2 linked regions of the Flammeovirga agarivorans genome follow. The main gene of each other region encodes a partner of the protein of the gene in region 2 in a complex. Links are inferred from orthologs where the notes say so. Each region holds a gene or a part of one and is shown on either strand. Other genes may lie near its edges.

What was found. Proteins that work in one complex are often made in the same cells at the same time.
Region 1: the proteins of uvrA (region 2) and mfd are in contact, whole or in part, in a crystal structure (PDB 4DFC), measured with the Escherichia coli proteins. The link is inferred for Flammeovirga agarivorans from one-to-one orthologs.

What each region holds. Positions count from the first base shown.
Region 1 is NZ_JABAIL010000002.1:915,158-921,616, forward strand. The notes cover bases 1-3,918. They hold mfd (transcription-repair coupling factor), read left to right. Parts: upstream 1-349; coding sequence 350-3,718; downstream 3,719-3,918. Other genes in these bases: HGP29_RS08470 (LTA synthase family protein), read right to left, coding at 1-147; gldJ (gliding motility lipoprotein GldJ), read left to right, coding at 3,872-3,918. Also shown: more of gldJ, read left to right, coding at 3,919-5,101; HGP29_RS08485 (Tex family protein), read left to right, coding at 5,426-6,459. UniProt on the Escherichia coli protein: Couples transcription and DNA repair by recognizing RNA polymerase (RNAP) stalled at DNA lesions. Mediates ATP-dependent release of RNAP and its truncated transcript from the DNA, and recruitment of nucleotide excision repair machinery to the damaged site.
Region 2 is NZ_JABAIL010000005.1:445,562-453,923, reverse strand. The notes cover bases 2,598-5,963. They hold uvrA (excinuclease ABC subunit UvrA), read left to right. Parts: upstream 2,598-2,907; coding sequence 2,908-5,763; downstream 5,764-5,963. Other genes in these bases: HGP29_RS17980 (GNAT family N-acetyltransferase), read left to right, coding at 2,598-2,786. Also shown: HGP29_RS17990 (5-oxoprolinase subunit C family protein), read left to right, coding at 1-387; pruA (L-glutamate gamma-semialdehyde dehydrogenase), read right to left, coding at 473-2,107; more of HGP29_RS17980, read left to right, coding at 2,331-2,597; HGP29_RS17970 (hypothetical protein), read right to left, coding at 5,968-6,504; HGP29_RS17965 (OmpH family outer membrane protein), read right to left, coding at 6,633-7,235; HGP29_RS17960 (BatA domain-containing protein), read left to right, coding at 7,469-8,362. UniProt on the Escherichia coli protein: The UvrABC repair system catalyzes the recognition and processing of DNA lesions. UvrA is an ATPase and a DNA-binding protein. A damage recognition complex composed of 2 UvrA and 2 UvrB subunits scans DNA for abnormalities.

The sequences.
Region 1 (6,459 bases), on a different replicon or contig from region 2:
CATCAAAATAAAAACTCCATTCGTATAGATAACTGCAGGCAAATCAAACTTTAATCCGCCTAAGAATAATTCAAAAAGATCTGCTCCAGGAAAATAAGAAGTATTAAAAAGGTAAAAGATTGCTCTGCTTAAAGTATACAAGAGCATAATAAGTATGAATCGATATAAGGTTACCCCGAAAATGTTTTGTGATTTTATATTTTGAAGCATAATAATTTGAAAATTTCTATTTCCTGTTTAAGCTTTCAAAGGTAAAAAAAAAGAATTCAGAAAATGATATTAAAACTAAAACAACTCTCCTATTTTTGTCATTACACTTATAGTGTATACAACAGATCAAAAGTTATTCATGGCAGAGTCACACCACATTCGTCAGATTGAGTTAAAAGACTTAATCAAAGCTTATAAAAACGATAGCAATACCGCATTACTCATTAATCAATTAAAAGAAGATAAACCTTATGCAACATACCTAAAAGGTTTAGCAGGAAGTTTGGATGCTATTATTGCGGCATCAACTTATAACGAATTGAAAGGATGTCATGTTTTTGTGATGCATGATGCAGAGGAAGCCATTTATTTCCTCAACGATCTACAAAACTTACTACCAAAAGAAGATATTTTTTACTTTCCTTCTTCTTACAAAAAACCTTTTGAATTTACTGTTGTAGAAAACGCCAATGTATTACTAAGAGCTGAAACACTCAGTGCTCTAAATGAAGTAAAAAACAAGGGAGCAATTTTAGTGACTCACCCTGCAGCTTTAACCGAAAAAGTAATCAATAAAAAATCTTTAGTTGAAAACACTTATGTCGCAAGAGTAGGTGAAGACATCGACCAAAGTTTTATTAGAGAGCTCCTCATAGAGTATGGGTTTGAACCTTCTGATTTTGTTTACGAAGCAGGACAGTTTGCTATTAGAGGAGGTATCATCGATATTTTTTCTTATGCCAATGAACTGCCATTTAGAATAGAATTGTTCGGTGATGAAATTGAAAGTATTAGAACATTCGATCCCATCACACAGCTTTCTCAAGGGGAAAAGGATCATGCACCAATTGTTCCCAACGTCCACAATAAATTATTGCAAGAAGTAAGGGAATCATTATTAGAATTTCTTCCTACTTCTACAATGTGGATCAAAGACTACGAGTTACTTGTAGATACCATTGATCAATATTTTGAGAAAGCCACAGAAACTTTCGAGGATATATTAAGCATGAGTGATGGTACACAAGTTATCAACTCTCCAGAAGAAATATTTGAAACGAAAAAAGATTTCACAAAAAGGCTTAGCAATATAAACAGAGTTCTTTTCGGTAATAGAAAAGGCTTACGTTCTGCCCAAACCATCACTTTTGATACTAAACCACAGCCTTCTTTCAATAAAAATTTCCATCTACTTGGAGAAACTTTAGAAAAACAACAGTTAGCAGGAACGCGTAATATCATTGCCTCAGACCTACCGAAGCAATTAGAACGCTTGCAAACCATCTTTGAAGAGATCAAGCCAGATTTATTCGTACAAGAATTAAACTTAAGTTTAAGAGGTGGATTTATCGACAACCAAATGGATATTGCTCTGTTCACAGATCATCAGATTTTCGAACGATTCCATGCTGCTAAATCGAAAAAGAAATACTCCAAATCGAAGTCCATGACGCTTAAAGAGTTGAGAGAACTAAAAGCGGGCGACTTTGTAGTACACATGGACCATGGAGTGGGTCGATTTGCAGGGATGGAAAAAACGGAAGTCAATGGCAGAGAACAAGAAAGCATTCGTTTGGTGTATAGAGACAATGATTTACTTTACCTCAGTTTACATTCACTCCATAAAATATCAAAATATTCTGGACAAGAAGGTAGACAACCAACGGTTAGTAAATTAGGATCTCCAGAGTGGGAGAATAAAAAGAAAAGAGCCAAGAAAAGAGTTAAAGATATTGCCTCTGAATTAATCTCTTTATATGCAAAACGAAGAGAATCCCAAGGTTATCAATTTGATAAAGACGGGTACTTACAGGCAGAACTAGAATCTTCTTTTATCTACGAGGATACACCAGACCAAGCAAAAGCGACACAAGAAGTCAAAGAAGATATGGAAAAGCCATATCCAATGGATCGATTAGTTTGTGGTGATGTTGGTTTTGGTAAAACTGAAGTAGCAGTAAGGGCAGCTTTCAAAGCTGTTTGTGATAGTAAACAAGTAGCTATTTTAGTTCCTACCACCATTCTTGCTATGCAGCACTACAAAACATTCATTGCGAGAATGCAAGATTTGCCTTGTAATATCGATTATATCAACCGCTTTAGAACAACGAAGCAAATCAAAGAAACACTGAAGAAGGTAAAAGAAGGAAAGGTTGATATTCTCATCGGGACACATCGAATCACTAGTAAGGATGTCGAGTTTAAAGACTTAGGTTTGATGATCATCGATGAAGAACAAAAATTTGGTGTAAAAACAAAAGAGAAGCTCAAAGAAATGAGGATAAATGTAGATGCACTAACACTGACAGCCACTCCTATCCCAAGAACACTTCACTTCTCATTATTGGGCGCTCGTGATTTATCCGTAATCGAAACACCACCACCAAACAGGCAACCGGTCACTACAAAAATTTCTACATTTAGCGATGAGGTAATTAGAGATGCTGTACATCATGAATTAATGAGAGGCGGCCAAGCCTTTTTTGTACATAATAGAGTAGCAGACATCGAACACTTTGCTAATAATATTATGCGACTAGTACCTGATGCAAGGGTTACTTATGCACACGGACAAATGGATGGTCCTACATTAGAGAAAGTAATGTTACGCTTTATTCAAGGAGAATATGATGTATTGGTTTCTACTAATATTATTGAATCAGGCTTAGATATTCCGAATGCAAATACTATCATCGTTAACCAAGCACATATGTTTGGTTTATCCGACTTGCACCAAATGAGAGGCCGAGTGGGACGTTCCAATAAAAAAGCTTACTGCTATTTATTAACCCCACCAACTATCGGACTGTCTTCTGATGCTCGTAAAAGATTATCTACTTTAGAAGAATTCTCTGATTTAGGTGATGGATTTAAAGTAGCTATGAGAGACCTCGACATTCGAGGAGCAGGAGATTTATTAGGAGGGGAACAATCTGGTTTTATTAATGATTTAGGTTTCGACACTTTTAATCACATCCTGGAAGAGGCGGTTCAAGAAATCAAACAAACAGAATTTGCTGACCTATTTAAAGAAGAGCTCCAAGCACAAACTGTTAGTGTAAATACTGTCATTGAAACCGACTTTGAGATCTTAATTCCTGATTCTTATGTATCTAGCATCTCTGAAAGATTAAACCTATATATGAGAGCAGATAAACTCAAGAATGAAAAAGAGATTGAAAAATTCTCCAAAGACTTACAAGATCGATTTGGCCCCATGCCACAGCCTGTAGTGGATCTATTAAAAACCGTAAGAATGAGATGGGTGTCACAAAAGTTGGGAATTGAGAAGCTTATTCTTAAAAATGATATGCTAAAAGCCTATTTATTAGAGCATACGCAGGCATCTTATTATCAATCTGAAGAATTTGGTAAAATTTTGATGTATGTCCAATCACATCCAAAAATTTGTCAGATAAAGGAGACAAAAAAGCGTTTAATACTTAATATAGAAGAAGTTACAGACATAAATAGGGCGTTAGAAGTATTACATATTCTAGAGAAATAAGGACTTTATTTTTAAAAATATTCACACTTTTACTTTTTGGGTACAATTATTGGATAATTGTTTTTGGATGACGTTTCACGACGGTGAGGAAACGCTTTTTTTGAAATTACTTTACACTTAACTGTGTATTTAAAAAATAGAGATCTGAATATCATGAGCAAAAGGAATCTTCTTTATTTGGCTTCTGCATTGATATCTGCACTTGTAGTATCAGGATGTGCAAAAAGTTCAAAACCTGACGCTAACAATCCAGGAGGCTATAGTACAATGACTGGTTTAGAGTATAACGGAAAGGATGACAATACTTTCTCTGTACGCCAATACAACGGTATGCCAGAAGTACCAAACATGCGTTACATTGAGGGTGGACGTTTCGTATTAGGTTCATACGAAGAGGACTTAATGAAATCTCGTGATAATGTAGAAAGAACTGTATCAGTAGCATCGTTCTGGATGGATGAAACAGAAGTAGCAAACGTTCACTGGTTAGAATATTTACATTATGTAAGTACTGACTCATCAGTATCAGGTGTATCTTATGAAGAGGCACTTCCAGATACAACAGTATGGGCAGAGCAACTAGCATTTAACGATCAGTATGTAGATCACTACTTACGTTACCCTGGTTTCCGTTTCCACCCAGTAGTAGGTATTACATGGACTCAAGCTCAAAACTTCTGTGCATGGCGTACAAACGTTGTTAATAAGAACTTAGCAATTAACAATGGTACTGATGAAGAAGCAGAAGCTGCAGAAAACGGTGAACCAATTCCATTAGAATCAGGTGTGGTATTACCAGCATTCCGTCTTCCTACTGAAGCAGAATGGGATTATGCATCACAAGCTTTGATTGGTTTACAAGATATCGACGAAAACTACTCTGAGCGTCGTATCTATCCTTGGTCAGGTCACTCAGTTCGTAACCCTTACGGTGAGCACATGGGTGATATGATGGCAAACTTCAAACGTGGTCGTGGTGACTACGCTGGTATCGGTGGTAAGTTGAATGACGGTGCGATGATTACTTCATGGATCTATGACAACCCTCCAAACGATTTCGGCTTATACAACATGGCTGGTAACGTTTCAGAATGGGTTGAAGATATCTACCGTCCACTTTCATACTCTGATATGGATGATTTAAACCCAGTTCGTAAGAATGACTACTTAGATGGTCCTGAACACGGTTACAACTACCAATCATACGGTTATGTACGTCAGTACAATACGTTCATCTCGAACTCTATCCGTGTATACAAAGGTGGTTCATGGAAAGACGTTGCTTACTGGATGGCAGCAGGTACTCGTCGTTTCTTAGATCAAGATTCAGCAACAGCAACTATCGGTTTCCGTTGTGCAATGATCAACCCGGGTGAAAACTAGAATTCACATCGCCTAAAGCGATTAAAATATAAGAGTCCTTACTTCAGCAATGGAGTAAGGACTTTTTTTATGTATAAGAAATAACCACTTTGAAAGAAATTGTAATTACTCCTCTACATCATCAGTTTCAAGCATTTATTTTTTATTACCAACTCCCCTATTCTTCTTAACGTTTTTTCTTCAAATTCTTCTTTAATATTGTTTCATTCTTCATAAGAAAAACCTTACTTTCGTAGTTTGTAAATAAGCTAAATTTGATTGATTTAGCGTAGCTTTCTACTTTTAGAAAGTTGTTTTGAAAACCTTTGGATAGCGCGGTATACCATGGTGAATATCACACAAAAAATCGCTCAACTGCTGAGCATTTCAGAGAAGCAAGTGTCTGCGACACTTGAATTGTTAGATGATGGAGCTACAGTTCCATTTATCTCTCGATATAGAAAAGAGGTAACGGGAAGTTTGGACGAAGTGCAGGTAGCAGAAATCCGAGATAAAGCCCAACAACTTAGAGAACTCGAAAAACGTAAAGAGAGTATTCTAAAAAGTATTGAAGATCAAGGCAAACTAACAGATGCTTTAAAAAATAAAATTCTTGCTACTGAAACAATGTCAGTGCTAGAAGACTTGTACCTTCCTTACAAACCAAAACGTAAGACTAGAGCGAGTATCGCAAAAGAAAGAGGATTAGAACCTTTAGCAGATACTATTGCTTCACCAGACTTATCTACAGATATTGTTGAAGAAGCAAAAAAATACATCGATCCAGAAAAAGACGTTACAGATGTAGAAAAAGCTTTAGCTGGGGCAAGAGATATTATTGCAGAACGTCTGAATGAAGACCAGGAAACTAGAGCAGAAATGCGTAAGCTATTTATGAAAAAAGGTAGCTTCAAAGCAAAAGTAATTCCTGGTAAAGAAAATGAAGGTGCAAAATATAAAGATTACTTCGACTGGACAGAAAATGTTGAGAAAGCTCCATCACATAGAGTTTTAGCAATGAGAAGAGCAGAAAAAGAGATGATTATCTCTTTAGATTGTTCACCAGAAGAAGAAGATGCATTATTCTTATTAGAAGATCTACATGTAGATCAGAGAACTCCATCAGCAGATCAAATTCAATTAGCAGTAAAAGATGCTTATAAAAGACTTCTGAAGCCATCAATGGAAACAGAATCTCGTTTAGCGTCAAAGAAAAATGCTGATGAAGAAGCTATTGGTGTTTTTGCTGAAAACTTACGTCAGTTATTATTAGCAGCTCCATTAGGACAAAAAAGAGTACTGGCATTAGACCCAGGTTTCCGTACAGGTTGTAAAGTAGTTTGCTTAGATCGTCAAGGAAAACTGTTAGAAGATGCTGT
Region 2 (8,362 bases):
GTACTAAAGAATAGCTTTAGTGTAATTAAGCCTCAAAAATTTAATAAAGAAGCTTCTTTACAAGTTTACCAAGGACCTGAATGGAATATTCTTCCTGATTCGTCAAAACAAAAACTTATCAACACTTCATTCACAGTTTCTAAAGATATCAACAGAATTGGATATAGATTAGAGGGAGACGAAATTGAATTAGGACAACAAAAAGAAATAATTTCTTCTGGAATGGTAAAGGGTACTGTACAAATCACAAGCTCAGGCACACCAATAATAATGATGTCTGATGCACCCACTTCTGGCGGATACATCAGAGCATTAAATTTATCTGCAAGGGCATGTGATCAATTAGCTCAAATGCCTGTAGGTTCAATTGTAAAATTTCAATTATAAAAAAAGGAGTAGAATCGATAAAGACTCTACTCCTTCTAATAAATAACTAAAGGCTATTCCTAACTTTTAATTATTGTTTATTTAATTATCCCATAAATGGATACTTGTAATCTGTTGGAGGAACAAATGTTTCTTTTAATGTTCTTGGAGTTGTCCAACGCATTAAGTTAATAGCAGAACCTGCTTTATCATTTGTACCTGATGCTCTAGAACCGCCAAAAGGTTGTTGACCAACAACAGCACCTGTAGGCTTGTCATTGATGTAGAAGTTACCTGCAGCATTCACTAATTTTCTCGTTGCATACTCAATCGCATAACGATCTTGTGAGAAAATAGCACCTGTAAGAGCATAAGTAGAAGTATTATCTACTAAGTAAATTGCCTCATCGAAATACTCCGCATCGTAAACATAGATTGTAACGATTGGTCCAAAGATTTCCTCTACCATAGACTCGTAGTTAGGGTCTTTAGTAACGATAATCGTTGGCTCTACGAAGAAACCTTTCGACTTGTCATATCCACCACCTGCGATAATTTCACACATGTCAGATTCTTTTGCTCTCTCGATATAACCTGCACACTTATCAAAAGATCTTTCGTTGATCACAGCTGTGAAGAAGTTTTTGAAATCGTGTGGAGTACCCATATGGTTTTTGATGATATCATTAGCATCATCAATGATATATCCTTTTACTTCATCCCAAATGTTATTAGGAACATATACACGAGATGCTGCAGAACATTTTTGACCTTGGAATTCAAATGCACCACGAGTAATCGCTGTTGCTAAACCTTTTGGTGTAGCAGATTTGTGAGCCAAGATAAAGTCTTTACCACCTGTTTCACCTACGATACGCGGGTAAGTCTTGTACTTCTCAATGTTGTTACCGATAGTAGCCCAAAGATCTTGGAATACACCTGTAGAACCTGTAAAGTGAAGACCTGCAAAATCAGGGTGATTAAAGATTACGTCACCAGCGTCTGGGCCAGAAACATAAACTAAGTTGATAACACCGTCAGGTACACCTGCTTCTTTAAATACTTCCATCAATACATTGGCAGAGTAAATTTGATCGTGTGAAGGTTTCCAAACGATTGTATTACCCATCATTGCTGGAGCTGTTGGTAAGTTACCTGCAATGGCTGTAAAGTTGAAAGGAGTTAAAGCAAAGATAAATCCTTCTAAAGGACGGTATTCTGATCTATTCCACATGCCAGGAGCTGATTCAGGTTGATCCTGATAGATCTCTGTCATGAATTTTACATTGAATCTTAAGAAGTCGATCAATTCACATGCTGAATCAATCTCTGCTTGATGTGCAGTTTTAGATTGTCCGATTACTGTAGCAGCATTAATTTTTGCTCTGTAAGGACCCGCTAATAAATCAGCAGCCTTTAAGAAAATTGATGCACGGTGTTCCCAAGACATTTCAGCCCAAGCTTCTCTAGCGCCTAAAGCAGCGTTGATTGCCTGAGTCACATGGTCTTTATCACCTTTGTGATACTCACCTACTACATTTTGGTGATCGTGAGGAGATACACATGTACCTAAATTGTTAGTACGAACTTCCTCAGAGCCAATGTACATTGGAATGTCAATCTTTTGCGTTGACATCTCATTAATTGTAGCTTGTAGTGCTTCACGCTCAGGAGTACCCGGCGCATAGCTTTTGATAGGTTCGTTTACAGCCTTAGGTACGCTGAAAAATCCTTTTGCCATGATGTAATTTTTATGATATGTGAATATTCTTATTTAGTATGCGGTCGTATGTGATGGAACCGTTTACTTGAAAGTGATACAAATGTATGAATTTGAGCGTGATATTCATCATTTACTCAAAATATTAAGAAGTGTTTTATCATTTTTTATTGATACAAATTCGCTTGTGCCTATTTTTTATTTTATAATGAACCAGAATTAGTAATCGAAATCAATTACAACCATGCAGATTAAAACCTACCATCCATCTAATAAAGAAAGACTTATAGAAATTTTTCATTCTAACTGCCCAAAGTACTTTGACCCTAACGATGAAGAGTATTTAATTGACTTTCTTGACAATTACACTGATGAAAATTACTATGTAGTTGAAAATGAAAACGGTAGTATTATCGGGTGCGGCGGTTATTATACCAAAGAAGATCACCATGGTATTCCATGGGTTATGTTTGAAAGTAAAAGTATTGGAGCGGCACAACTACTTTCGGTTTCAGATACTTTTTATAAAGAGATTGAAAATAAAATACTGGCAGAAGGTAAAGGGCTAGATATTAATATCAATACTACCCAGCTTATGGAAAAGTTATTCAATAGATATGGCTTTAAAACCTACGAAATAATAAAAGATGGTTTTGGAGAAGGGTTGGATGAGTATAAAATGAAGAAACAATTCTCCTAATTCTCAAAAAAATTAAAGTAAAGCCTAGAATTGTTGATCAAACAAAACAATTTCTACTATTTTGAAGTAAGCTATTCTAAGAGCTTAATAAATTTGTAATTTCATCATCATACCTACCACCTTGAAGCAGCATTCAGAAGCTTACGTAGAAGAAGAAATCGCCATTTATGGTGCAAGAGAAAATAACCTGAAAAACTTTGATTTAAAGTTTCCAAGAAACAGCCTTGTTGTAATTACAGGAGTTTCTGGTAGTGGAAAATCATCCTTGGCCTTTGATACCATTTATGCCGAAGGACAAAGAAGGTACATGGAAAGTTTCTCTGCCTATGCCCGTTCTTTTATTGGAAATATGGAACGTCCTGATGTTGATAAAATTGAAGGTCTAAGTCCTGTTATTTCTATTGAACAGAAAACCACTTCTAGAAACCCTAGATCTACAGTAGGAACTACCACTGAGATCTACGATTTCTTACGTCTTCTCTATGCAAGAACAGCAGAAGCATTTTCTTATGTTACAGGGGAAAAGATGATCAAGCAAACTGAAGATCAAATCATTGAGTGGTTAATGAGTCATTTTGACGGTCATAAAATGGTGATCTTAGCTCCTGTTATCAAAGGTCGTAAAGGACATTATAGAGAGCTGTTTGTTCAACTTAGAAAACAAGGCTACAGCAAAGTAAGAATTGATGGCGAGATCCAGGATCTTGTACCAAAAATGCAAGTAGACCGCTATAAAACTCATGATATAGAAGTAGTTATTGACCGAGTTAAGGTAGATGAAAAGGACAAATTTAGAATTGCTCAATCGGTAAAGACAGCCATGAAAGAGGGTAAAGGAATCATCCTTTGCTATTTCCCTGATGCTCCTCAAAAAGAACAAGTAAAATACTTCTCAAAGTTCTTAATGGACCCGAAATCAGGTATCTCTTATGATGAACCTGCTCCAAACATGTTTTCTTTCAACTCTCCTTATGGAGCATGTAAAACATGTAATGGTCTTGGCGAAATTGAAGAAATCACAAAAGAAGCTGTCATTCCAGATGATACTAAAAGTATATCTGCAGGAGGTATTGTACCTCTAGGTGAATATCGTGATATCTATATCTTTAAGATGATAGAGCAGCACCTCAAACAAAGAGGTTTTTCACTTTCTACGCCAATTAAAGATTTAAGCGATGAAGCTATTGAGGTCGTTCTACATGGTTCAGATGAAGAAATTGAAGTACTAAGTGCAAAAGATTCTAAGTACGATAAAGCATGGATTACGCAGTTTGAAGGTGTTATTCCCTTCTTAAAAAGACATGCAAAAAGTAGCTCTGAAAAAGTAAAGAACTGGGCTGAAGAATTTACTATCATCAAAAAATGCCCTTCTTGTAACGGTGCTCGTCTAAGAAAAGAGTCGCTACATTTCAAAATTGCAGATAAAAATATTGCAGAATTAGCCGAAATGGATATTAATTCATTCGGAGAATGGATCAGTAATGTAGACGATCAACTGACTGAAAGACAAAAAACGATTGGTAGTGAAATCCTAAAAGAATTACGCAAAAGAACTGGCTTCCTGATTGATGTAGGACTAGATTATCTTACATTAAATCGTTCATTAAAGACGTTATCAGGAGGGGAAGCCCAACGTATCAGGTTAGCAACACAAATTGGCACTCAACTCGTGGGTGTTTTATATATTCTTGATGAACCTAGTATTGGATTACATCAAAGAGACAATGTAAAATTAATAAAAGCTCTTCAAGATTTAAGAGACTTAGGGAACTCTGTCATTGTTGTTGAACACGACAAAGACATGATGTTAGCATCTGATTATATTCTCGATATCGGACCAAGAGCCGGAATGTACGGTGGAAATGTAGTTGCTGCAGGTACACCAAAACAGTTTTTAAAACAAAAATCAACAACTGCCGATTTCCTAAGTGAAAAACTTAATATTGAAGTTCCAAAAGAAAGAAGAGCAGGAAATGGTAATACTATATCTCTCAAAGGGGCCAATGGTAACAACCTTAAAAATGTTTCTGTAGACTTCCCATTGGGTAAGATGATAGTGGTAACAGGAGTTTCCGGATCTGGTAAATCAACCTTAATTCATGATACTTTATATCCAATTTTAAATCAGAAAATATATAAATCTAAAAAGGCTCCTAAAGAATATAAAGAGATTACCGGTTTAGAATTTGTCGATAAGGTGATTGAAGTAGATCAATCTCCAATTGGTAGAACACCTAGGTCCAACCCTGCCACATATACTGATATGTTTACAGAGATCAGAGCCTTGTTTACCAACTTGCCTGAATCTAAGATAAGAGGCTATAAGCCTGGTAGGTTCTCCTTTAACGTTAAAGGTGGTCGTTGTGAAACTTGCCAAGGTGGTGGTAAGAAACTCATTGAGATGGATTTCCTTCCTGATGTATATGTAGATTGCGAAGACTGTAAAGGAAAACGCTACAATAGAGAAACACTAGAAATTAGATACAAAGGAAAGTCTATTTCTGATGTTCTCAACATGACGGTATCACAAGGCATGGAATTCTTTGCTGCGCACCCTAAAATTTTAAGAAAGCTCACTGCTCTAGAGCAGGTAGGTCTTGGATATATCACTTTAGGACAACATGCAACTACGTTATCTGGTGGTGAAGCACAAAGAGTAAAACTTGCTACTGAGCTGTCTAAAAAGGACACAGGTAAAACTTTCTATATTCTTGATGAACCAACAACAGGTTTACATTTTGAAGATATACAACACCTATTGAATGTACTTCATAAGTTAGTAGATAAAGGCAATACTGTCCTTGTTATTGAACACAACTTAGATGTTATCAAAGTGGCTGATCATATCATCGATCTTGGACCTGAAGGTGGCAAAAGTGGTGGTACGATTGTAGTGGAAGGTACTCCAGAACAAGTAGTAAAAAGTAAAAAAAGTTATACTGCCAAATTTCTTAAAGATGAAATGAAAAATTCATAAGATAAATGAATGATTATTCGTTTTTTTTACTGAATTGGCAAATATACTATTGATTTATTGGATTTTGCTAGCATTTATTTGCATTATTAAAATATTTGCTCTACTTTTGAAATACCAACCAATTCAATTATCATTCCTACTAAAGAAAAAGGTCTGTCAATATTAATAATTGACAGACCTTTTTTACTTTGTTATAATTTTACCCTATAACTTCATATCTGTTTGATCAAAAGGAATGTTATTTAACATCACTTCTTTATCATTTTTATTCAATCTTAAGTCAGATATAACGTTATGCACTGACGGGTTACTCATTGCAAATAAAACCATAGATAGAATATAAACACCAAATAAAAGCGGCTCCAATGTCAATCTATATAATATTGCTACTACAATTGGTGAAATGGCTAATGGTATAAATTTATAAAACTGAGCTCTTAACAATAAACTCAAACGATACGGTAATGAAGGCTCTTTTCTAATTTCTTTTAGTTGCTTGTTATATTTTGAATAAACAGCAATCGCTACTAATAATATAACTGCAGTTACCCCGCCTATTACAGTATTACCAAAAGCTGGTAAAAAAGGGTCAATATTTCCTGCTTCTTTATTTTGTAGATACCAAACCAATGCAAAAGGTACAGAAATACTTGCCATACCGTAAAATACAATTCGAAGTTTGTTGATCATATCAAAAGGGTCCTTAAACCCTTCAAAGAAAGTCGCTTTTTTATCACTCATAAGTATAATTTTTAAAGAAAGTAATTGATTACTCTCTTATTTATTGATGGCCCAAAGTTCGTGAAACAAAAAAAAATCCACAACACATCAATCGTATTGTGGACTTCTAATATCTTAATGAAGTAAAATTACTTCGAAGATCCTTTTTCTTCAGATGATTGAGAAGTTAACTCTTCCTCGTAGATTTTGTTCAAACCGTCGATTACATCTTGAGTGATGTCTTCAACATTTGGAGTTGACCAAATTACTGTTGACGTAACACCATCGCTATAACCAAGAACAATACTATAGTTTTTATCTGCAGAATATTGATCTAAAAATTCTTTTACTCTTTTTCTAACCTCTGCTTGAATAGCTTGCTCCTCAGCGGCTAAACCTTGTGCTTGTGATTGTTGAGCAATTTGAATCTCTTGTTGCTTGATCGCTAAAGATTCTTGCTTCTTACGAATGTCATTTTGTGACATTAAACCAGCTCTAGCTCTTTTTTCGAAGCTTTCAGCTTCTTTTTGCAATTTCATTGCTCTTGATTGCAATTGCTTTTGAGACTTTTCAACTTTAGCCTGGAATTCTTTGTAGCTATCCTCACCGAACTTATAGTAAACTGATAAAGTATCGTTGTTGATGTAAGCGATTTTAGTTGTTGAACCAGAAGCTGGAGCTGCTTGTTGTTGTGGTTGTTGGCAAGCAAACATAGTCGCAATTAAACCAACAGCTAATAATAATTTTTTCACTTTATTTATTACCGTTTATTTATATGAATCCATTTTTGATGAACTCGACAATTGAAGATATATCCATCAAAAAGTTCTCAAATATCTTCAAACATGAAATTTCACCGCTGCAAATATAATTAAATCATCGAAAGTGTAAAAAGTCCTATTCTTTCATTGTATCTTACTAGTATCTTTTTAATAAAATTGTTGAACTTAGATAGGTAAAAACGTAGCAACCTCTAGATTACTCTATGAACTTCGTCAACCCAATGTTTTTATATGCACTACCACTTGTTGCAGTGCCTCTGATAATACATCTTTTTAATTTCCAAAGGTCCTCTGAGATTAAGTTTACAAATGTAGCCTTTCTACATACCGTAAAGGAAATGTCCAATGCACAAGATCGTTTAAAAAAGATCTTAGTGATGTTAGCTCGTATGTTATTTATACTTTTAGCTATCATCGCATTTGCCCGTCCATACCTACCTAAAGAAAATGGTAATACTTTATTAAAAAATGATTCCGGTAAAGCCAGTATCTACATCGACAATTCTTACAGTATGCAAAGTGAGAGAAACGGAAAAACTCTATTTGATGCTGCAAAAGATATTGGGCGTAAAATACCTACAGTTTTTCCTGTCGGCTATTCGTACCAAGTACTTGATAATCGGTTTACTGGTAGTTCTAGGTACTTTATGAACCAAGAACGATCTGAAGAAGAAATCATAGGATTATCTTATTCCAACTTCACCAGAAGTCTAAGTGATGTAGACCAAATTGAGCAGGATGCCTTTATCAGAGAAAAAATGATTGTTGGGAAACAAGTATTTTGGATCTCAGATTTTCAAAAATCTACAGTAGGAACTTTAGAAAACATCAACTTTGATTCTTCTACAACTTACCATCTTATACCATTGATGGCTGATAAAGTAGAGAATTTAAGAATTGATTCTGTATGGTTAGACAAACCTTTTATTAAAGAGAAAGAGAACAATAAACTCTTTGTACAAATATCTAATTTAGGACTCGAAGATGTAAAAGACCGAGAAGTAACTCTATTTGTAGAGGATGTTCAGTCTTCTAATACCACCATCAATTTAAAAAGAGGCGATACTCAGATTGTTGAAATGGCCTTTGCTATTAGT